One region of the Streptomyces cinnamoneus genome, then DNA from elsewhere that is predicted to be linked to it. Evidence: predicted binding sites of a transcription regulator. Region 1 holds the regulator's gene; each other region holds the start of a gene.
What was found. The regulator HrcA, encoded in region 1, represses chaperone genes, less so after heat shock. The targets are predictions, from matches to a motif close to TTNGCACTCNGNNNNNCNGAGTGCNAA.
Positions count from the first base shown of each region.

Region 1 (7,528 bases):
CAGTTCGACGAGGACACCGTGGCATCCCTGGCCACCCAGCTCGCCGTCCCGCGCCTGGCCGACTGGTGCGCCGTCTGGCTCGACGCCGACAGCGCGCCCGGCGCGATCCGCCCCGCCCCGCGCCTCTCCCGCGTCTGGCACGCCCGGGAGAGCCGCGTCGAGCCCCTGCGGCTCGCCCTCCAGCGCACCCCGCCCGCCCTGCCCGCCGCCGGCTGCGCGGTCCCCTGGCCGTACGGGCCCGACGGGCCCGCGCTCGCCTGCCGCCTCGTCGCCGGCCGCAGCGGTCTGGGCACCCTCCTCCTCGGCCGGACCGGGACGGCCGCCATGGCCGGCGACGTCGTCTCCCTCACCGAGGACTTCGCCCGCCGCGTGGCCCAGGCCCTGGCCTCCGCCCGCCGGTACACCCACCAGGCCACCATCAGCAGCATCCTCCAGCGCGGACTGCTGCCCCGCGGCGTCGCCCGCATCCCCGGCGTCGACCGGGCCGTGGTCTACGAACCCCGCGGCGACGCCTCCGCCGGCGGCGACTTCTACGACGTCTTCACCGCCGGCCGGGGCCGCTGGTGCTTCGTCCTGGGCGACGTCTGCGGCAGCGGCCCCGAGGCGGCCGTCACGACCGGGCTCGTCCGCCCCTGGCTGCGGCTGCTGGGAAAGGAGGGGTACGGCGTCGGGGAGGTGCTCGACCGGCTCAACCGGATGCTGGCGGACGAGACGGCCGAGGCGGAGCCGGGGGCCGCCCCGCGCTTCCTGTCCCTGCTCTACGGCGAGCTGGTCCCGCACGGGGCGGGAGGCGGTGCCCGCTGCACGCTCGCCAGCGCCGGGCACCCGCTTCCGCTGCTCCTGCGCCCCGACGGCTCCGTCCGCGCCGCGGCCGGACCGCAGATGCTCCTGGGCGTCGTCGAGGACGTCGGCTACCGCGCCGAGACCTTCGACCTCGCCCCCGGGGACACCCTGCTGTGCGTCACGGACGGCGTCACCGAGCGCAAGTGCGGCCATCGTCTCTTCGACGACGGCGACGGCCTCGCCACGGCCCTCGCGGGCTGCGCGGGCCTCAGCGCGCAGGACGTCGCCGCCCGCATCCGCCGCACCGTCCACGGCTTCTCGCCCACCCCGCCGGACGACGACCTGGCCCTGCTGGTGCTGCGGGCCGAGTAATCCGCGGCATGCCGGACAATGGGCGGTATGCCTTCCGTACTGCCCGATGGCGAGCCCATGCCCGAGGACGGGGCACTGCCCCGCCGCGCCCTCGACGGCTCGGGGCAGCGGCCCCTCGGCTTCTACCTGCACGTCCCCTACTGCGCCACGCGCTGCGGGTACTGCGACTTCAACACCTACACGGCGAGCGAGCTGCGCGGCTCCGGCGGCGCCCTGGCCTCCCGCGACAACTACGCCGACACCGTCGCCGAGGAGATCCGCCTGGCCCGCAAGGTGCTGGGGGACGACCCGCGCCCCGTCGAGACGGTCTTCGTCGGCGGCGGCACGCCCACGCTCCTGCCCGCCGCGGACCTGGGGCGGATGCTGGCCGCGATCCGTGACGAGTTCGGGCTGGCGGACGGCGCCGAGGTGACCACCGAGGCCAACCCGGAGTCGGTCGACCCGCGCTATCTGGAGGAACTGCGCGCCGCCGGCTTCAACCGCGTCTCCTTCGGCATGCAGAGCGCCCGGCAGCACGTCCTGAAGGTCCTCGACCGCACCCACACGCCGGGCCGCCCCGAGGCCTGCGTCGCCGAGGCGCGGGCGGCGGGCTTCGAGCACGTCAACCTCGACCTGATCTACGGGACCCCGGGCGAGAGCGACGACGACTGGCGCGCCTCGCTGGACGCGGTGGTCGGCGCCGGCCCCGACCACGTCTCGGCCTACGCCCTGATCGTCGAGGAGGGCACCCAGCTCGCCCGGCGCATCCGGCGCGGCGAGGTGCCGATGACCGACGACGACGTGCACGCCGACCGCTACCTCATCGCCGAGGAGACGCTCTCGGGGGCGGGATTCTCCTGGTACGAGGTCTCGAACTGGGCGACGACCGAGGCGGGCCGCTGCCGCCACAACGAGCTCTACTGGCGCGGCGCCGACTGGTGGGGCGCGGGCCCCGGCGCACACTCCCACGTGGGGGGCGTGCGGTGGTGGAACGTCAAGCACCCGGGCGCCTACGCGCAGGCTCTCAGCGAGGGGCGCTCCCCGGGTGCGGGCCGTGAGGTGCTGGCGGACGAGGACCGCCGGGTCGAGCGGATCCTGCTGGAGCTGCGGCTGGTGGACGGCTGCCCGCTGTCCCTGCTGAAGCCGGCGGGCGCGGCGGCGGCCGCGCGGGCGCTCGCCGACGGGCTGCTCCAGCCCGGCCCGTACGAGGCGGGACGCGCGGTGCTGACCCTGCGGGGGCGGCTGCTGGCCGACGCCGTGGTGCGGGACCTGGTGGACTGACGCCCCGGCCCCGCCCACCCGCCGTCTCCCGGGGGCTCCGCCCCCGGGTCCCCGGTCCGCACCCGCGGGACGGGCTGAAGGCCGGCGCGCCCTAGGTGCCCGCCGTCACGAAGTCGATCAGCTCCTCCACCCGCCCCAGCAGCGCCGGCTCCAGGTCCTTGTACGAGCGCACGCGCGAGAGGATCCGCTGCCACGCGGCCCCCGTGTTCGCCGGCCAGCCCAGGGCCTCGCACACCCCCGTCTTCCAGTCCAGCCCCCGCGGCACCCGGGGCCACTCCGGGATCCCCACGGACGACGGCTTCACGGCCTCCCACACGTCCACGTACGGGTGGCCCACCACCAGCACGTGCTCGCCCGTCACCTCCGCCGCGATCCGGGACTCCTTCGAGCCCGGCACGAGGTGGTCCACCAGCACCCCCAGCCGGGCGTCGGGCCCGGGGCCGAAGAAGCGCACGAGGGCCGGCAGGTCGTCGACGCCCTCCAGGTACTCGACGACCACGCCCTCGATCCGCAGGTCGTCGCCCCACACCCGCTCCACCAGTTCCGCGTCGTGGCGCCCCTCGACGTAGATGCGGCCCGCCCGGGCCACCCGCGCCCGCGCCCCCGGCACCGCGATCGAGCCGGAGGCCGTGCGCACGGGCCCGGCCGGCGCGGAGGACGCCGCCGGGCGCACAAGGGTGACCACGCGCCCCTCCAGCAGGAAGCCGCGCGGCTCCATGGGGAAGACACGGCACTTCCCGAAGCGGTCCTCCAGCGTGACCGTCGGTCCCTGCGCCGTCTTCTCGCAGCGGACCACCGCCCCGCAGAAGCCCGTCGTGGTCTCCTCCACCACCAGACCGGCCTCGGCCGGCACCTCCGGAACGGGTGCGCTCCGCTTCCACGGAGGGGTCAGGTCCGGGCCGTACTCTCTGCTGCGCATGGGCGCAATTGTGGATCACCCGCACGGCGCGGGTCACGACACGCCGAAACGCTCCGCGAGGGCGTCACGCTGCCTCCGCACGAACTCCGCGTCCACGACCGCCCCGTGGCCCGGCACGTACACCGCGTCGTCCCCGCCCAGCGCCAGCAGCCGGTCCAGCGCGGCCGGCCAGGCGTGCGGCAGGGCGTCCGGCCCCGCCTGCGGCTCGCCGGACTCCTCGACGACGTCGCCGCAGAAGACCACCTCCGGCCCGCCGGGCACCGCCACGAGCACCGCCAGGTCGTGCGCCGTGTGCCCGGGACCGACGTTGGCCAGCAGCACCCGCACCTCGCCGCCCAGGTCCACCGTCAGCTCCCCCGACACCGGGTGGTGCGGCAGCACGAGCAGCTCCACGGCCTCCGCCGCGACGTCCGGGGCCACCCCGTGCCGCACCGCGTCGTGCCGCAGCTCGTCGCGGTCCCGGCGCAGCAGGTCGGCGGCGCCCACCGCCCCGTACACCTGGACGCCCGCGAAGGCCGCCGTGCCCAGCACGTGGTCGAAGTGCGGGTGCGTGAGTGCGATATGCGTCACGGGCGGCCCGAACAGCTCCTGCACCTCACGGCGGATCTCCACCCCCTCGTGCAGCGAGGAGCCCGTGTCGACGACGAGCACCCCGCCCTCCCCGGCGATCGCTCCGACGGTCGCGTCCCAGCCCGGCAGCCTGCGGCGTACGACACCCGGCGCGAGCCGCTCCCAGCGTGCTTCCGCACCACCGGAATCCCCTTGCATCTCCATGCCGCGACGCTATCCGCAGAGCGGTAGCGTTGCCTGCCCGGAACGCCCCCGTCCGGCAGCCGGGAGGCTCGCGACGAGGACGGCCCTTGCCCTGGCCGTGGTGCCCGGCCGTACACTGGCTGGAGGGGTTTGGCACTCGTGACCATTGAGTGCCAGGGGTGAGACCACCCAAAGGCCCCCGCAAGACGGCTGGACCATTGGACTGGAGGTGCGCGCGATGCTGAGTGAACGCAGGCTCGAGGTGTTGCGCGCGATCGTCCAGGACTATGTGGGCACCGAGGAGCCCGTCGGCTCCAAGGCCCTCACCGAGCGACACCGGCTGGGCGTCTCCCCGGCCACCGTGCGCAACGACATGGCCGCGCTGGAGGACGAGGGCTTCATCGCCCAGCCCCACACGAGCGCGGGCCGCATCCCGACCGACAAGGGCTACCGCCTTTTCGTCGACAAGCTGGCGGGCGTCAAGCCCCTGTCGACCCCCGAGCGGCGCGCCATCCAGAACTTCCTGGACGGCGCCGTCGACCTGGACGACGTCGTCGCGCGCACGGTCCGGCTGCTGGCGCAGCTGACCCGGCAGGTCGCGGTGGTGCAGTACCCCTCGCTGAGCCGTTCGACCGTGCGGCACGTGGAGCTGCTCGCGCTGGCTCCCGCCCGCATCATGCTCGTCCTGATCACCGACACCGGGCGGGTCGAGCAGCGGATGGTCGACTGCCCCGCGCCGGTCGGCGAGACCTCTCTGGCGGACCTGCGCGCCCGGCTCAACAGCCGGGTCGTGGGGCGGCGCTTCACGGACGTGCCGCAGCTGGTGCAGGACCTCCCCGAGTCCTTCGAGCAGGACGACCGCGGAACCGTTTCCACGGTCCTCGCGACCCTGCTGGAGACCCTGGTCGAGGAGACCGAGGAACGGCTGATGATCGGCGGCACCGCCAATCTCACTCGTTTCGGTCATGACTTCCCGCTGACCATCCGGCCGGTGCTGGAGGCGTTGGAGGAGCAGGTCGTGCTGCTCAAGCTGCTCGGCGAGACCAAGGGCGCGGAGATGACCGTGCGCATCGGCCATGAGAACGCCCACGAGGGGCTGAACTCCACATCGGTCGTCGCCGTCGGCTACGGTTCGGGCGACGAGGCAGTCGCCAAACTCGGCGTGGTCGGACCGACCCGCATGGACTACCCCGGAACGATGGGAGCGGTACGCGCAGTGGCACGTTACGTCGGACAGATCCTGGCGGAGTCGTAAGTGGCCACGGACTACTACGCGGTCCTGGGCGTACGGCGTGATGCCTCGCAGGACGAGATCAAGAAGGCCTTCCGCCGTCTCGCGCGCGAGCTGCACCCGGATGTGAACCCGGACCCCAAGACGCAGGAGCGGTTCAAGGAGATCAACGCCGCTTACGAGGTGCTCTCCGACCCGCAGAAGAAGCAGGTCTACGACCTCGGTGGCGACCCCCTCTCCGCCTCGGGCGGCGCGGGCGCCGGCGCCGGCTTCGGTGCCGGTTTCGGCAACTTCTCCGACATCATGGACGCGTTCTTCGGCCAGACGTCGCAGCGCGGGCCCCGCTCGCGCACGCGCCGCGGCCAGGACGCCATGATCCGGCTCGAAGTCAGCCTCAACGAGGCCGCCTTCGGCACCACCAAGGACATCCAGGTCGACACGGCCGTCGTCTGCACCACGTGCAGCGGCGAGGGGGCGGCCCCCGGCACCTCCGCGCAGACCTGTGACATGTGCCGCGGCCGCGGCGAGGTCTCCCAGGTCACGAGGTCCTTCCTCGGCCAGGTCATGACCTCCCGCCCGTGCCCCCAGTGCCAGGGCTTCGGCACGGTCGTGCCGACCCCGTGCCCGGAGTGCGCCGGCGACGGCCGCGTCCGTTCGCGCCGCACCCTGACCGTCAAGATCCCCGCCGGTGTCGACAACGGCACCCGCATCCAGCTGGCGGGCGAGGGCGAGGTCGGCCCGGGCGGCGGTCCCCCCGGCGACCTGTACGTGGAGATCCACGAATCCAAGCACCCGGTCTTCCAGCGCCGCGGCGACGACCTGCACTGCACCGTCACCATCCCGATGACGGCGGCGGCGCTGGGCACCAAGGTTCCCCTGGAGACCCTGGACGGCGTCGAGGAGATCGACATCCGCCCGGGCACCCAGTCCGGCCAGTCCATCCCGCTCCACCAGCGCGGCGTCACCCACCTGCGCGGCGGCGGCCGGGGTGACCTCGTCGTGCACGTCGAGGTGACGACTCCGGCCAAGCTGGACCCGCAGCAGGAGGACCTGCTGCGCCAGCTCGCGAAGCTGCGCGGCGAGGAGCGCCCGATGGGCGAGTTCAAGCCGGGCCAGCAGGGCCTGTTCTCGCGGCTGAAGGACGCCTTCAACGGTCGCTGAGGCTGGTCGCTGGTCGCTGTGTCGTCGGTGCCGGGTGGGCTGGGAATCCCCAGCCCACCCGGCATCCGGCGTTCGGGGGCCGGGGGCGGGGTGGGACGGGGCCTTCTGGGGGCTGCGTTCTTTGCGGCTCCTGGTTCCGTGCCGAGCGTGCCCGGCACGCCCGCAAAGAACGCCTTACGCCCCCTGCCAGGCCCCGTCCCACCCCGCCCCCTCCCGCCGTTCGGATTCCGGGCCCGCGTCCGGGGTTCCGCGTACGGGGCCGGGGCCACGGTCCGCACGGGTCTCCCGCTTCCCTTATGACACGATGAGCCCATGGCTCCGTTGACCGGACTCTTCGAGCACCCGATCGTGCAGGCCCCCATGGCCGGCGCCTCCTCACCCGTCCTCGCCGCGGCCGTCAGCGACGCCGGCGGCCTCGGATTCCTCGCCGCCGGATACCGGACCCCGGCCGCGATGCGGGAGCAGATCACCCGGCTCCGCGCCCTGACGGCCCGCCCCTTCGGCGTCAACCTGTTCATGCCGCAGCCACCCGTCACCGACCCGGCCGCCGTCGACGCCTACGCCGGGCGGCTGGCGGACGAGTCCGCGCGGTACGCGACGCCGCTGGGCGACTGGGACCAGAGCACCGACGACGCGTACGACGCCAAGCTCGCTGTCCTCCTCGACGACCCCGTCCCGGTCGTCTCCTTCCACTTCGGCTGCCCCGACCGCGACGTCCTCCACGCGCTGGCCGCGGCCGGCACCGTCACGATGGTGACCGCGACCTCGGCCACCGAGGCGCTCGCCGCGCAGGAGGCCGGCGCGGCCGCCGTGTGCGTCCAGGGCGTGGAGGCCGGCGGGCACCAGGGCACGCACCGCGACGACCCGCGGGCGGACGGCACCGGCCGGGGCCTCCTGGAGCTCCTCGCCGAGGTCCGCGCCAGTGTGACGATCCCGCTCGTCGCCGCCGGCGGCCTGATGCGCGGCGACCACATAGCGACCGCCCTCGCGGCGGGCGCCTGCGCGGCGCAGCTCGGCACGGCCTTCCTGCCCTGCCCGGAGTCGGACGC
Region 1 is NZ_PKFQ01000001.1:2,278,566-2,286,093, reverse strand. It holds gene CYQ11_RS09715 (ATP-binding SpoIIE family protein phosphatase) at 1-1,155, shown strand, start outside; gene hemW (radical SAM family heme chaperone HemW) at 1,183-2,415, shown strand; gene CYQ11_RS09705 (DUF3097 domain-containing protein) at 2,507-3,334, opposite strand; gene CYQ11_RS09700 (MBL fold metallo-hydrolase) at 3,368-4,108, opposite strand; gene hrcA (heat-inducible transcriptional repressor HrcA) at 4,326-5,342, shown strand; gene dnaJ (molecular chaperone DnaJ) at 5,343-6,479, shown strand; gene CYQ11_RS09685 (nitronate monooxygenase) at 6,792-7,528, shown strand, end outside.

Region 2 (7,528 bases), 1.7 Mb from region 1:
GAGCTGATCGCGCTCGGACTGGTCGAGGACCGTCCGTACAAGATCTTCGGAGCGCAGGCGGCGGGCTGCTCGCCGGTCTCCCGCGCCTTCAAGGACGGGCACGAGGTGGTGCGGCCGGTGAAGCCGGACACCATCGCCAAGTCGCTGGCCATCGGCAACCCCGCGGACGGCCCGTACGTCCTGGACATCGCCCGGCGCACGGGCGGTGCGGTGGAGGACGTGACGGACGAGGAGATCGTCGACGCGATCCGGCTGCTCGCCCGCACCGAAGGCGTCTTCGCCGAGACGGCGGGCGGGGTCACGGTCGGCGTGACGCGGAAGCTGATCGAGAACGGCCTGCTCGATCCCGCCCTCACGACGGTCGTCCTCAACACGGGGGACGGGCTCAAGACGCTGGACGCGGTGGCCGCCGGCCCCACGGCGACGATCCGCCCGTCACTGGAGGCGTTCCGGGCGGCGGGCCTGTAGGTCCTGGGAGCGGTTCCCTCCCCGCCACTTCCCCGTCCGCCCCGGCGGCGGGCGGGCGCACCTCACCACTTCCCCGATCCGAAGGCGACCCCATGAGCGTCAACGTCCGCATCCCCACCATCCTGCGCACCTACACCTCCGGCCGCGCCGAGGTGACCGTCGAGGGCGCCACCCTCGCCGAGGTCATCGCCTCGCTGGAGGCCGGCCACCCCGGCATCGCCGCCCGCGTCCTGGACGACAGCGGCAAGCTGCGCCGCTTCGTGAACGTCTACGTCAACGACGACGACGTGCGCTTCGAGGGGGGCCTTGAGACGCCCACCCCGGACGGCGCCGGCGTCTCGATCATTCCGGCCGTCGCAGGCGGCTGACCGGCGGCGTCGCCCTTTCAGAGGGTTCCTCGGGAATTCCCCCGGAGTCACCCCGTCCGTAAACCGGACGGGGTGATTCCGTCTGTTGAACCGCGATACAGTTGGGGCGTTCCCCCTCCGGTGTCACTGCCGAACGCATATGAGAACCCGTCAAGTTGTGCGCGAAACATGCGCACGAATTGCCGGGTTGGTGGCGTTTTGCCCAGCCCGACTTGCCCGGGATGCTGTCGAAATCGGTACGAATAACCGATCGGCCGCGCCCGGATTTCTCGTCCGAGTGACCTGTTGCAGACGGCATCCGTGCAGATACATTCAGCCGCGGTCGACGCGTTCCGGCGCACACCCCCATCCTGTCTGGGGGTGAGGTCTGACCCGGGTCCGCGAAGTGCGGTCCTGTGCAAGGGCCAGTAATAGGGGAGTTAGGCATGGCTCAGGGCACCGTCAAGTGGTTCAACGCGGAGAAGGGCTACGGCTTCATCGCGGTCGACGGTGGTGCGGATGTTTTCGTCCACTACAGCGCGATTCAGATGGACGGCTACCGCACCCTCGAGGAGGGTCAGCGGGTCGAGTTCGAGATCTCGCAGGGCCAGAAGGGGCCGCAGGCGGACATGGTGAGGGTCTCCGCCTGACCGCGTCGCATCGACCATCGGCTCACACAGCTCGCCGAAGGGCCCGTACCGAGGAGGTACGGGCCCTTCGTGTGTGCGCGGGTCCGGCTGGGCAGGATCGACCAGGCGCCCGGCTGACGAGCCCCCCGCTTGAGCCAAGGCGCTTGCACTCGATGGGGTCGAGTGCTAATCATTGGGCTTAGCACTCTCCTGGTGAGAGTGACAGATTTGGACCGTCGGTGAGGTCGGCGAGCCAAGCGGGGCAAGGAACCGCAGGGCACGCAGGCCGTCCGTCGCGGGCGCCAGTGCGGTCCGGAGCAGTCTCCACCCCGTCCTGGGAGGACCACTTCACATGGCCAAGATCATCGCGTTCGACGAGGAGGCACGGCGCGGTCTCGAGCGCGGGATGAACCAGCTCGCCGACGCCGTCAAGGTCACCCTTGGCCCCAAGGGCCGCAACGTCGTCCTCGAGAAGAAGTGGGGCGCCCCCACGATCACCAACGATGGTGTCTCCATCGCCAAGGAGATCGAGCTCGAGGACCCGTACGAGAAGATCGGCGCCGAGCTGGTCAAGGAGGTCGCGAAGAAGACGGACGACGTCGCCGGTGACGGCACGACGACCGCGACCGTCCTCGCCCAGGCGCTGGTCCGCGAGGGTCTGCGCAACGTGGCCGCCGGTGCCAACCCGATGGCGCTGAAGCGCGGCATCGAGAAGGCCGTCGAGGCCGTCTCCGCCTCGCTGCTCGAGCAGGCCAAGGACGTGGAGACCAAGGAGCAGATCGCCTCCACCGCCTCCATCTCCGCCGCCGACACCCAGATCGGCGAGCTCATCGCCGAGGCCATGGACAAGGTCGGCAAGGAAGGCGTCATCACCGTCGAGGAGTCCCAGACCTTCGGTCTGGAGCTGGAGCTCACCGAGGGTATGCGCTTCGACAAGGGCTACATCTCGGCGTACTTCGCCACCGACATGGAGCGTATGGAGGCGTCCCTGGACGACCCGTACATCCTGATCGTCAACTCGAAGGTCTCCTCGGTCAAGGACCTGCTCCCGCTGCTGGAGAAGGTCATGCAGTCGGGCAAGCCGCTGCTGATCATCGCCGAGGACGTCGAGGGCGAGGCCCTGTCGACCCTGGTGGTCAACAAGATCCGCGGCACCTTCAAGTCCGTCGCCGTCAAGGCCCCGGGCTTCGGCGACCGCCGCAAGGCCATGCTGGGCGACATCGCCATCCTCACCGGTGGCACGGTCATCTCCGAGGAGGTCGGCCTCAAGCTGGAGAACGCCGGTCTCGACCTGCTCGGCCGCGCCCGCAAGGTCGTCATCACCAAGGACGAGACGACCATCGTCGACGGTGCCGGTGACAGCGACCAGGTCCAGGGCCGCGTCAACCAGATCCGCGCCGAGATCGAGAACAGCGACTCCGACTATGACCGCGAGAAGCTCCAGGAGCGCCTCGCGAAGCTGGCCGGCGGCGTGGCCGTCATCAAGGCTGGTGCCGCGACCGAGGTCGAGCTCAAGGAGCGCAAGCACCGCATCGAGGACGCCGTCCGCAACGCGAAGGCCGCCGTCGAGGAGGGCATCGTCGCCGGTGGTGGCGTGGCCCTGCTCCAGGCTTCCTCGGTCTTCGAGAAGCTCGACCTCGAGGGCGACGAGGCCACCGGTGCCAACGCCGTCAAGCTGGCCCTGGAGGCCCCGCTCAAGCAGATCGCCGTCAACGGCGGCCTTGAGGGCGGCGTCGTCGTCGAGAAGGTGCGCAACCTGACCGTCGGCCACGGCCTGAACGCCGCGACCGGTGAGTACGTCGACATGATCGCCGAGGGCATCATCGACCCGGCCAAGGTCACGCGCTCCGCGCTGCAGAACGCCGCGTCCATCGCCGCGCTCTTCCTGACCACCGAGGCCGTCATCGCCGACAAGCCGGAGAAGGCCGCCGCGGCCGCTCCGGGCGGCATGCCCGGCGGTGAGATGGACTTCTGATCCGCACCGGATCACCTGTCCTAAACGCTGTACGCCGAGGGCGGCACCCCCTGAACGGGGGGTGCCGCCCTCGGGCTTTCCCGGCGAGTGGTGATGCTCAGCAGGACTCGAGAGCCGCGATCGTGTCCGTCTCGTAGTGGCCCGACGTCTCCTTGCTCTCGTTCGGAGCGACGGCGAAGCATTCGCTCGTACGGTACGTCTCGTACCCTATGAGCCACTTGACCTTGACGTTGTAGGTCTTGGCCTGATCACCCGCACAGTTGTTCGTCACCGTGGCCTTGGGGACCCAGCCCCAGGTGTACTTGGCGGTGACGCAGGACGGCGGGGTCTTGGTGTCCGCCGCCGAAGCGGTCGGGGCCAGAAGCCCGGTGGCGGCGATGGCGGCAGCGGCGGTCAGGGCCCCCGCGGCCAGCGGCTTGCGTGCTCGCATGGTCACTCCCTTGATGAAGATCAAAAAGAGTGATCACCATAAGTACGAATTGCCGTCGTCGTCACGCTAGTTCTTCCGAGCGCCGGTGCTTTTCGGCCATCTGCCGGTCGGCCCGCTCGCCGTCGTGTCCGGCGAAGCCGAAGAAGTACGTCGCCAGGAAGCCCGCCGCGTACCCCACCAGCAGCCCAGCCCCGTAGACCGCGACCGCCCGCCCCAGTCCGTGGCCGCCCGTGAGCAGCGGGAACAGCGCCCAGCCCGACGGGCCGATGGCCGTCGCGCCCACCGGGTCGCCGAGCTGGGCCAGCAGGCCGAGGAAGCCGCCGCCGAACGCGCCGCCCACGCACGCCGTCACGAACGGGCGCCCCAGCGGAAGCGAGACCCCGTAGATCAGCGGTTCGCCGACGCCCAGCAGCCCGGCCGGCAGGGCCGAACGGATGATCTTCCGGAGGGACTTGTTCCGTCGCAGTCGCACATAGACCGCCAGCGCCGCGCCCACCTGGCCCGCGCCCGCCATCGCGAGGACGGGCAGCAGGACCGTGTGGCCCTGCTCGCTGATGAGGGTGGTGTGGATGGGGATCAGGGCCTGGTGCAGGCCCAGCATCACCAGCGGCAGGAAGAGGCCGCCCAGGACGAAGCCCGCCGCGGCGCCCCCGCCGGTCAGCAGCCAGTCGGCGCAGCGGCCGATGGCCGAGGAGACCGCGCCGGCGGCGTACATCAGCCCGTAGAGCGTGACCAGACCCGGCAGCAGCACCGTCAGGAAGGGGGTGAGCAGCACGTCCACGGACTCCGGCACCCTGCGGTGGCACCACTTCTCCACGGCCACCGCCAGCAGCGCCGCGGCGAGTGCGCCGAGGACGCCGCCCTGGCCGGGGGAGAGGGTGTGGCCGAAGGCGTGCACGTGGGTGACGCCCGGACAGACGATGACGGCCGCCACCGCGCCGCCCAGGACGGGCGTGCCGCCGAACTCCTTGGCGGTCTGGTGGCCCACGAAGACGGCGATGAGCGCCATGAACCCGGCGGCGATCGCGGTGAGCGCCGGTACGAGCGCGGGTGCCCAGTGCAGGTTGGCCAGCAGGCCGGCGAGGCCGGCGATGACGCCGCAGCCGATGAGCGCGGGGATGAGGGGGACGAAGACCTGGGCGACGCGGCGCAGGAGGAGCTTGAGGGGGGTGGCGTTGCGGGCGCCCCGCTCGGCGCGGAGGGCGGCACCGCGCTCCGCGAGCGCCTCGGCGGTGACGGCCGTCCCCGTTCCGGCGAGGCGTCGGAGCTCCGGCGTCACGCGGGCGACCGTGCCCGGGCCCAGCACGATCTGGTACGCCGCGGGGCGCGACGCCGCGTCCTCCACCACGCCCAGCACGCCCGGCAGGGCGCGCAGTCCGTCTCCCCGCACGAGGGCGGGGTCCCGCACCTCCACGCGCAGGCGGGTCATGCAGTGGGTGACGGTGAGGAGGTTCGCGGTGCCGCCGAGGAGGGGGAGGAGGGCGGTGGCGGTGGCGCGGTGCTTGCTGTGGTCGTCTGCTGCCATGGGCCTTGCTCTGTGGGGGGAGTGACGGGGCGTCAGTCGGCGGCGGCGCGGAGGGCTGCGCGCAGGTGGCCGTGGGACTGGGCGAGGAGCCGGGTGGCGGTGGGGCCGTCGACCTCGCCGAGGAGGACGAGGATGGCGTTCTTCACCTCGCCGTCCGTCGCGGTCAGCGCGGCCTCGATCTCGTCGTCCGCGGCGCCGGTGGCGAGCGAGACGATGCGCCGCGAGCGGGCGCGCAGCTTCTCGTTGGACGCGCGGACGTCGACCATCAGGTTGCCGTAGGTCTTGCCGAGCCGGATCATCGTGATCGTCGAGAGCATGTTGAGGACGAGCTTCTGGGCCGTGCCGGCCTTCAACCGCGTGGAGCCGGTGAGCAGTTCGGGCCCCACGACGACCTCGACGGCGTGCTCGGCGGCCGCGCCGAGCTCCGAGCGGGCGTTGCAGGACAGCCCGATGGTGAGCGCCCCGGCGGCGCGGGCGTGCCGGACCGCGCCCACGGCGTAGGGGGTGCGGCCGGAGGCGGAGACGCCGACGACCGTGTCGTCCGGTCCGGTCCCCAGTGCGTCCAGGTCGGCCGCGGCCAGCTCGGCGCTGTCCTCCGCGCCCTCGACCGCCGCGACCAGGGCCTCGGGGCCGCCCGCTATCAGGCCGACGACCTGGGTGGGGTCGGTGTTGAAGGTGGGCGGGCACTCGCTGGCGTCCAGCACGCCGAGCCGCCCGGCGGTGCCCGCGCCCGCGTAGACCAGCCGGCCGCCGCGGGCCATCCGGGCGGCGGTCGCGTCGATGGCGGCCGCGATCTCGGGCAGCCGCTCGGCCACCGCGGCGGCCACCGTGGCGTCCTCCGCGTTCATGATCTTCGCGATGGCCTGGGTGGGCAGCCGGTCGATGTCCGCGAGGTCGGGGCGGAACGCCTCGGTGGTCAGCGTCGCGAGCTGGGCCCGGAGCGCGGCGAAGGCGGCGGTCGAGGTCATGGGCGGGCGGCTCGTTTCTCGTGGGTCGTGTCCGGTGTCGTCGTGGCTCCCCTCGCGGGCGTCAGCGCGGGGAACGCGGGTCGTGCCGGTGCGCCAGCGCCTCGTACGAGGCGGACAGGGCGGGGGCCGCCCTCTCGTACGTGCGCTGGGCGACGCCGATGAACAGGCAGTCCACCACGAGGAGCTGGCTGGTGCGGCTCGACATGGCCGCCGGCCGCAGTTCGCTCTCCCGGGCGGAGGACGTCGTGAGGATGTGATCGGCGTACTGGGCGATCTCGCCGTCGGGCCGTCCGGTGATGGCGACGGTGGTCGCGCCGTGCTCGAACGCGACTCTCAGGGGCTCGATGACGTCGGTGGTGCGCCCGGAGTGGGTGATGGCGATCGCCACGTCCCCGGAGCGCAGTTGCACCGCGTTGGTGACGGCCAGATGGGGGTCGGCGGGGACGTGGGCGATCAGGCCGATGCGGAGCAGCTTCTGGACGAGGTCCTGCCCGACGAGGTTGGAGGCGCCGATCCCGTAGACGTCGACGCGGCGGGCGGCGGCGAGGGCGGCGACGGCGGACTCCAGGGCGGCCGGGTCGAGCCCGGCTGCGGTGTCCGCCAGGCACTGGGCCTCCTCCTGGGCCAGCTTGGCGACCACGCTGGAGAGCGGGTCGTCGACGGCGATGTCCGCGGTGACGGCGGGCGCCCGGCCGGCCGCCTGCTCGGCGGCGAGGGCGGCGAGCGCGAGTCGCAGGTCGCGGTAGCCGGGGTAGCCGAGGACGCGGGCGGTGCGCACGACGGTGGCCTCGCTGGTGCCCGTGCGCTCGGCGAGGCCGGTGACGGTGAGCGCGGCCGCGCCGGCCGGGTCGTTCGCGAGGACCTCGGCGACGCGCTGCATCGAGCGGGTCATCGAGGGGACGAGGGTGCGCACCTTCGCGGCGAGTGCGGCGGGTGGGGGCGGGGCGGGGGAGACGGCCGTTCCGAAAGTTTCTTTCAGTTCGCTGCTCACCAGTGAAAGGTATTTTCGGGCCGGTGTGCCGTCAACCCTCCGCGCAGCAGACAATGGGTCGCATGGAGCTCGAACAGGCACTGCACACCGCGCGGGCGCTCATCCTCGCCGACCTGGCCGCCGGGGACGTCGCGGAGGCGGACGTCGTCTCGCTCGTCGAGGACGCGGTCGCCCACCGCAGATGGTGGGTCGAGC
Region 2 is NZ_PKFQ01000001.1:4,027,242-4,034,769, forward strand. It holds gene thrC (threonine synthase) at 1-468, shown strand, start outside; gene CYQ11_RS17750 (MoaD/ThiS family protein) at 561-836, shown strand; gene CYQ11_RS17755 (cold-shock protein) at 1,262-1,465, shown strand; gene groL (chaperonin GroEL) at 1,797-3,419, shown strand; gene CYQ11_RS17765 (alpha-amylase inhibitor) at 3,517-3,849, opposite strand; gene CYQ11_RS17770 (PTS transporter subunit EIIC) at 3,911-5,374, opposite strand; gene murQ (N-acetylmuramic acid 6-phosphate etherase) at 5,407-6,342, opposite strand; gene CYQ11_RS17780 (MurR/RpiR family transcriptional regulator) at 6,404-7,333, opposite strand; gene CYQ11_RS17785 (DUF8819 family protein) at 7,396-7,528, shown strand, end outside.
Region 2: a site for HrcA is predicted at 1,608-1,634, ahead of groL (chaperonin GroEL). Genes of this name have one in related genera too.

Region 3 (7,528 bases), 780 kb from region 1:
TCCGGCTCGTACAGGTAGCGGCCCATCGGCCGCACCGACGGGTCCGGCAGCCCCTGGCCCACCAGCGAGGCGCCGCTCGGCAGCAGCGTCGCCCGCCGTGCGCCCGGTTCCGTGCCGAACCACAGCACGGCTTCCTTCACGTCGCCCCCGTCCGAGATCCACTCGGCCTCCGCGTCCTCGGGGATCGCCTCGTGGGGCACCCCCGGGGCGATCTTGAGTGCCGCGTGCGGGGCCTTGCGGGCCGCTTCCACCGCCCAGGACAGCGGCGGGGAGTACGCCTCGGGGTCGAAGATCCGGCCGCGGCCGCCGCGCCTGGCGGGGTCGACGAAGACGGCGTCGTACGTCGACGTGTCGACGTCCGCGACGTCGGCGCAGCGGACCTCGATGAGATCGGACAGACCCAGCGCCTCCGCGTTGGCCCGGGCGACCTCGCAGGTCAGCGGGTCGCGGTCGACGGCCAGGACGGAGATGCCGGCGCGGGCGAGGGCGATCGCGTCGCCGCCGTTGCCGCAGCACAGGTCGGCCAGGCGGCGCACGCCGAGCGCCTCGAAGCGCCGGGCGCGGTGAAGGGCGACGGACGCGCGCGTGGCCTGTTCCACGCCGTGGGGCGTGAAGAACATGCGGTACGCGTCCTCCGCCCCGAACTTCGCCACGGCGCGCTGCCGCAGCCTCGCCTGCCCGAGCGCCGCCGAGACCAGCTCGGCGGGGTGCTCGCGGCGCAGCCGGGTGGCTGTGGCGAGCTCCCGCGCGGGGTCGTAGTCGCGCAGGCCGTCGAGGAGGCGGCGGCCCTCGTCGGTGAGGAGGGCGGTGAAGGCGTCGGTCGCGGCGTTCGGTGCGGGCACGTGCCCCATTCTCCCTTGCGGGCCGGTGCCCCACGCGGTGGACTGCCCTGGTGACGACCACTGCGAACCGCATCCTCTACCTGGTCTGCTGCGCGGCCGCGCCCGCCGTCCGGGTCGCCGACGGAGTCCGTGCCGCGCAGGACGCCGGCTGGGACGTGTGCCTGATCCTCACTCCCTACGCCCACCGCTGGCTCGAAGCCGACGTCCCGGCCCTGCGCGAACTGACGGGCCACCCCGTGCGCCATGAGTACAAACTGCCCGGCCAGCCCGACGTGCTGCCGCCGCCGGACGCGATCCTGGTCGCGCCCGCCACGTTCAACACGCTCAACAAGTGGGCCGCCGGTATCTCCGACACCCTCGCCCTCGGCCTGGTCACGGAGGCGATCGGCCTGGGCCTGCCCATGGCGGCCCTCCCGCATCTCGGCGCCGCCCAGGCCGCCCACCCGGCCCTGAGCCGCAGCGTCGACTTCCTGCGCGCGGCGGGCGTGACGGTGCTCCTCGGCGAGGACGGCTACGACCCGGGGCGGGGCGACAGGGTGGAGACGTACCCGTGGGAGAGGGGAGTGGCGGCTCTGGCCGGGGCCTGACCGGCCGGGGAGCGGGGCGGAGGGCGGCAGGGAAGATCCCCCCGCAGGGTTCTCGAACCCGTGCACAACAATCGACTGTGTGAGCCCGACTGTTTTCGGCCGCCGCCGCGCCGCCCTCGCCTCCGCCGCCCTCCTCCTCGCCGGCGCCCTCGCCGGCTGCTCCGGCTCGTCCGGCTCCTCCGGCGGCCCGGAGAAGCCGCCCAGGCCCGCGTCGTCGAAGCCCGCACCCGCGTCCCCCTCCGCGGCCGCGGGGCCCGACGCCGCCACGTACCGCCGCTGGGGCCTGGACAAGCCGCTGGCCGCCCCGCCGGCCCCGCCCGCCACCAAGCTCACTGACGGCGCGAAGGGAGCGCAGGGTGGCGGCCCGCCGGTGATCCGGCGCATACCGACCAAGGACAAGGTCGTCTTCGTGACCATCGACGACGGGGCCGAGAAGGACCCGGAGTTCGTGAAGATGACCAAGGAACTGAAGCTGCCGTTCACGATGTTCCTCACGGGTGACATCGCCCGCGCGGGCCGCGGCTACGACTACTTCGAGCAGCTGAGCGCCCCCGCCGACGGCGTCCGTAACGGCATCGCGAACCACACCGTCAGCCACCCCAACCTGCGTACCCTCCCGGCCGACGCCCAGCGGCGTGAGATATGCGGGCAGCAGGACGCCCTGGAGAAGCGCTTCGGCATCCGCCCGGCGCTCTTCCGGCCGCCCTACGGCAACTACAACGACCAGACCCTGGCGGCCGCCGGCGGGTGCGGGGTGCGGGCGGTCGTGCTGTGGGAGGCCACGATGCAGATCAACGACATGCGCTACGCCGAGGGCGACAAGCTGCGCCCCGGCGACATCATCCTGGCTCACTTCCGCGGGCCGCAGGAGCTCAAGGGCACGACGATGACGCAGATGGTCGCGAACATGCTGCGCAGCATCGAGCGGCAGGGCTACACGGTCGCGCGGCTGGAGGACTACCTCTGAGGGTCTGAGGGCCGTCTCCGAGGGCTGCCTCCGAGGGTCGCCTCTGAGGGCTGCCTCCGAGGACTGTCTCCCGGGGCTCGCCCCGTTCCGGGCGGTTCGCCGCCGACGTCAGGGCTGGGCGCCGGGGCCCCCGGCCGGCGCCGTGATCCCCTCCTGGCCGGGCGCAGGAGTGCGGGCGGTCCCCGCTGGGTAGGGCACCGTGGGCCGTCCCCGGAGCCCGGGCACACCCCCTGACCGGCAGGCTCGCCGCACGGCGAATTGGCACTCCGCTTGACCGAGTGCTAACCGCGTCATAGTCTCGGCTCCGTTGGCACTCTCCACTGGTGAGTGCCAAACACAGCGACGGGCAGATCCGGCACCCGCGACGACGGATCTACCAGGTCGCCACCTCAGACAATTAACCCCGTGAGATCTCCGAAGGGGGAGGTCGGATCGTGACGACCGCCAGCTCCAAGGTTGCCATCAAGCCGCTCGAGGACCGCATCGTGGTCCAGCCGCTCGACGCCGAGCAGACCACGGCCTCTGGCCTGGTCATTCCGGACACCGCCAAGGAGAAGCCCCAGGAGGGCGCTGTCCTGGCCGTGGGCCCGGGTCGCTTCGAGAACGGCGAGCGCCTGCCGCTCGACGTGAAGGTCGGCGACGTCGTCCTGTACAGCAAGTACGGCGGCACCGAGGTGAAGTACAACGGCGACGAGTACCTCGTCCTCTCGGCCCGCGACGTCCTCGCGGTCATCGAGAAGTAATTCACCCAAGCTTTCGAGCCTTCGAAGCTTCTGTTCTGCGCCCCTGGTTCCCGCGTCCATTCAGCCGGGCGCCCGGGGCGCAGTTCGTTTGAGAGAGATCGCGAGGATACGTAACCCATGGCCAAGACCCTGAAGTTCGACGAGGACGCCCGTCGCGCCCTTGAGCGCGGCGTCAACAAGCTTGCCGACACGGTGAAGGTGACGATCGGCCCCAAGGGCCGCAACGTCGTCATCGACAAGAAGTTCGGCGCCCCCACCATCACCAACGACGGCGTCACCATCGCGCGTGAGGTCGAGCTGGACGACGCCTACGAGAACCTGGGCGCCCAGCTCGTCAAGGAGGTGGCGACCAAGACCAACGACATCGCGGGTGACGGCACCACCACCGCGACCGTCCTGGCCCAGGCGCTGGTTCGCGAGGGTCTGCGCAACGTCGCCGCCGGCGCCTCCCCGGCCGCCCTGAAGAAGGGCATCGACGCCGCCGTCAAGGCCGTCTCCGACGACCTGCTGGCCACCGCCCGCCCGATCGCCGACAAGGCCGACATCGCCGCCGTCGCCGCGCTGTCCGCGCAGGACAAGCAGGTCGGTGAGCTGATCGCCGAGGCCATGGACAAGGTCGGCAAGGACGGCGTCATCACCGTCGAGGAGTCCAACACCTTCGGTCTGGAGCTCGACTTCACCGAGGGCATGGCCTTCGACAAGGGTTACCTCTCGCCGTACATGGTCACGGACCAGGAGCGCATGGAGGCCGTCCTCGACGACCCCTACATCCTGATCCACCAGGGCAAGATCTCCTCCATCCAGGACCTGCTCCCGCTGCTGGAGAAGATCATCCAGGCCGGTGGCTCCAAGCCGCTGCTGATCATCGCCGAGGACGTCGAGGGCGAGGCCCTGTCCACGCTGGTCGTCAACAAGATCCGTGGCACCTTCAACGCCGTGGCCGTCAAGGCCCCGGGCTTCGGTGACCGCCGCAAGGCGATGCTCGGCGACATGGCCACCCTCACCGGTGCCACCGTCATCGCCGAGGAGGTCGGCCTCAAGCTCGACCAGGCCGGTCTGGACGTGCTGGGCACCGCCCGCCGCGTGACCATCACCAAGGACGACACCACCATCGTCGACGGTGGCGGCAAGTCCGAGGACGTCGCCGGCCGCGTCGCCCAGATCAAGGCCGAGATCGAGACCACCGACTCGGACTGGGACCGCGAGAAGCTCCAGGAGCGCCTCGCCAAGCTCGCCGGTGGCGTCTGCGTCATCCGCGTGGGTGCGGCCACCGAGGTCGAGCTCAAGGAGAAGAAGCACCGTCTGGAGGACGCCATCTCCGCGACCCGCGCCGCGGTCGAGGAGGGCATCGTCTCCGGTGGTGGCTCCGCTCTCGTCCACGCCGCCAAGGTGCTGGAGGGCGGCCTGGACAAGGTGGGCGACGAGGCCACCGGTGTCGCCGTCGTCCGCCGCGCCGTCGTCGAGCCGCTGCGCTGGATCGCCGAGAACGCCGGCCTTGAGGGCTACGTCATCACCTCGAAGGTGGCGGAGCTCGAGAAGGGCCAGGGCTTCAACGCCGCGACCGGCGAGTACGGCGACCTGGTGAAGGCCGGCGTCATCGACCCGGTCAAGGTCACCCGCTCCGCCCTGGAGAACGCCGCGTCCATCGCCTCCCTGCTGCTCACGACCGAGACCCTGGTCGTCGAGAAGAAGGAAGAGGAGTCCGAGGCCGGTCACGGCCACGGTCACGGCCACGCGCACTGACGCACCGTACGCTCCGCCCGGGCCCGGTCTCCCCTCACGGGGAGGCCGGGCCCCGGCCGTATGCGGGCGGGCCCCGCGCGGCCTCGGGCAGCCCCCGGCCTCAGGCGGATTCTGGCCTCAGGGGGGTTCCGGCCTCAGGACGGCACAGGCCTCAGGGGGGCTCCGGTTTCACCGGGGTTCCGGCCTCAGGACGGCACCGCGCCCAACTGCCGCATCAGCCCGAGCATGTCGAAGATCCACCAGCCTTCGGCGATCCTGCCGTCCCGGAAGCGGTGGATGGTGACCCCGTCCATCGTCACCTCCTGGCCGGTGGGCTGAAGGCCCATGAAGTCGCCCTGGTGGGTGCCCCGCCAGGACCAGTGGGTGCTGACCTGGTCGCCCTCGGCGAGCTGGCAGTGGAGGGAGAACGCGAAGTCGAAGGCCGCGCGCCAGCCGGCGACGTCCTCCTTCAGGGCCTCGCACCCCACCACCGTCTCCTCGGCCTTGGCGACGTCGTGGTCGCGGTAGTCGGCGGTGCACAGCTCGTCGACGAGCTCCAGGTCGCCCCGCACGGCCACGTCCTCGAAGAAACGGCGGGCCGTGGCCTTGTTGAGCTGCTCGTCGCGGACGACGTCGAGATCGGTGAAGGACGGCAGGCCGTCGCAGAGCGCCACCATCTCCTCGAAGATCCGGTTGGTCTCCGGGAGGTTCGAGTTCTTCATCGCCTCTTCGTACGACGGGAACTCGATGATCTCGACGTAGTGGTCACCGGCCGAACGGTCCCGGCCGACGATCGAGTGGGTGGCGGTGCGCTTGCCCTCGGTGGCGGTGACCCAGTCGTCCATGAGCCGGTCCATGTCGTCGAACCGGCTGGTCTTGCAGTCGATCACTTGTAGGAAAGTCATGGCGCCTCCCGGGTGATATATCCAGGTTAATCCTGGAGGGTCACCCGGAAAGGCCGGTCGTCCACCCTCGTTCAGTTGGGCCCGTACCTACGGCCCGTCGACGCGCTCGCCCGCGACACCGCCCGGCGGGGCGCCAGCTTCATCAGGCCGGTCAGCGCCTTGTACCGCGGATCGGGGATGGAGAGGGCCTTGCCGCGCGCCAGGTCCTTCAGCGCCGCCTCCACCAGCTTGTCCGCGTCCAGCCACATCCAGGCGGGCACGTTGTCCACACCCATGCCGGCCCGCTGGTGGAACTCCGTCCGTACGAAGCCCGGGCACAGCGCCATCAGGCGCACCCCGCTGCCCGCCAGGTCCCGCGCCGCGCCCTGGGTGAACTGCACCACCCACGCCTTGCTCGCCCCGTACGTACCGCGCGGCACGAAGGCGGCCACCGACGCGACGTTGACCACCCCGCCGCGCCGGCGCTCGCGCATGCTCGCGGCCGCGGCCGACGTCAGGCGCAGCACCGCCTCGCAGTGCACCTTGAGCATGGTCAGCTCGTCGGCCATCGGGACTTCGAGGTAGCGGCCCCTGTTGCCGAAGCCGGCGTTGTTGACCAGCAGGTCCACGGGGTTCTTGCGATCCGAGAGCCGGGCCTCGACGGCCGCGATGCCCTCCTCCTGCGACAGGTCCGCGCGGAGCACCTCCACCTCCACCCGGTGGCGGTCGTGCAGCTCCGTCGCCTGCTCGCTCAGGCGCTTCTCGTCGCGGGCCACGATGACCAGGTTGTGTCCGTCGGCCGCCAGTCGCCGTGCGAAGGCCGCGCCGATGCCGGCGGTGGCTCCCGTGATCAGTGCAGTCGTCATACAGGAACGTTAGTGCTCGCCGCCGCCTGCTGATGGCCGTCCGCCGTCTCCCGTCGTCCCTCCGGGCCCCCGGTGGCTTCCTTCTGACGCTCCGTGTACGCCAGGGCCTTCTCCCGCAGCCGCGGTTCCAGGGCGTCACCCGCCTCCAGGAGGGTGGGCAGCAGCGCCCGTTCGGTGGTCAGGGCGCGGAAGGTGTGCGAAATGGTGACGTCGTGTCCGGGGCGGTGGACGACCGTGATGGGATCCCCTGCTCGTATTTGCCCGGGTTCGATGACGCGCAGATAGGCACCGGGCGCGGCCTCCTGGGTGAACCGGCGGATCCAGCCCCTCTCGCCCAGCCAGTCGGCGAAGGTGCGGCAGGGGATGCGCGGTGCGGTGACCTCCAGCAGGAGATCCGTACCTATGCGCCAACGCTCTCCGATGCGCGCTCCGTTGACATCGAGTCCGCTGGTGGTGAGGTTCTCGCCGAACGACCCGCCCGGCAGCGGACGGCCCAGCTCCCGCTCCCAGCCGTCGAGGTCCTCGCGGGCGAACGCGTACACCGCCTGGTGGTCCCCGCCGTGGTGGCGCAGGTCGACGACGTGGTCGCCCGCCACCCCGCTGCCCGCCGTGCCCTTGGGGCCGGGGCTCGCCACCGCGACCGCCCCCTCGACCGGACGCTTGTCGATGCCGGTTTCGAGGCCGTCGGTGAAGGAGCCCTCAGTGCCGGGGAGGTCGCCGGTCGTGCGGGAGCGGCCGACGTTCACGGAGATCAGGTACATGACGTAAGGCTAATCCCACCGCCGCCCCCCGCTCAAAGTGGCGGCTGATTATCGCCCTGCTCACCCAAGCAGGACTTATACTCGGCCCTATGATCGAGGCTCGTCACCTGAGGGTGCTGCGTGCGGTGGCCACCACCGGTTCCTTCTCCGCCGCGG
Region 3 is NZ_PKFQ01000001.1:3,054,398-3,061,925, reverse strand. It holds gene CYQ11_RS13095 (class I SAM-dependent methyltransferase) at 1-851, opposite strand, end outside; gene CYQ11_RS13090 (flavoprotein) at 893-1,429, shown strand; gene CYQ11_RS13085 (polysaccharide deacetylase family protein) at 1,509-2,396, shown strand; gene groES (co-chaperone GroES) at 2,831-3,139, shown strand; gene groL (chaperonin GroEL) at 3,257-4,882, shown strand; gene CYQ11_RS13070 (ester cyclase) at 5,068-5,766, opposite strand; gene CYQ11_RS13065 (SDR family NAD(P)-dependent oxidoreductase) at 5,838-6,611, opposite strand; gene CYQ11_RS13060 (MOSC domain-containing protein) at 6,608-7,372, opposite strand; gene CYQ11_RS13055 (LysR family transcriptional regulator) at 7,462-7,528, shown strand, end outside.
Region 3: a site for HrcA is predicted at 2,655-2,681, ahead of groES (co-chaperone GroES). Genes of this name have one in related genera too.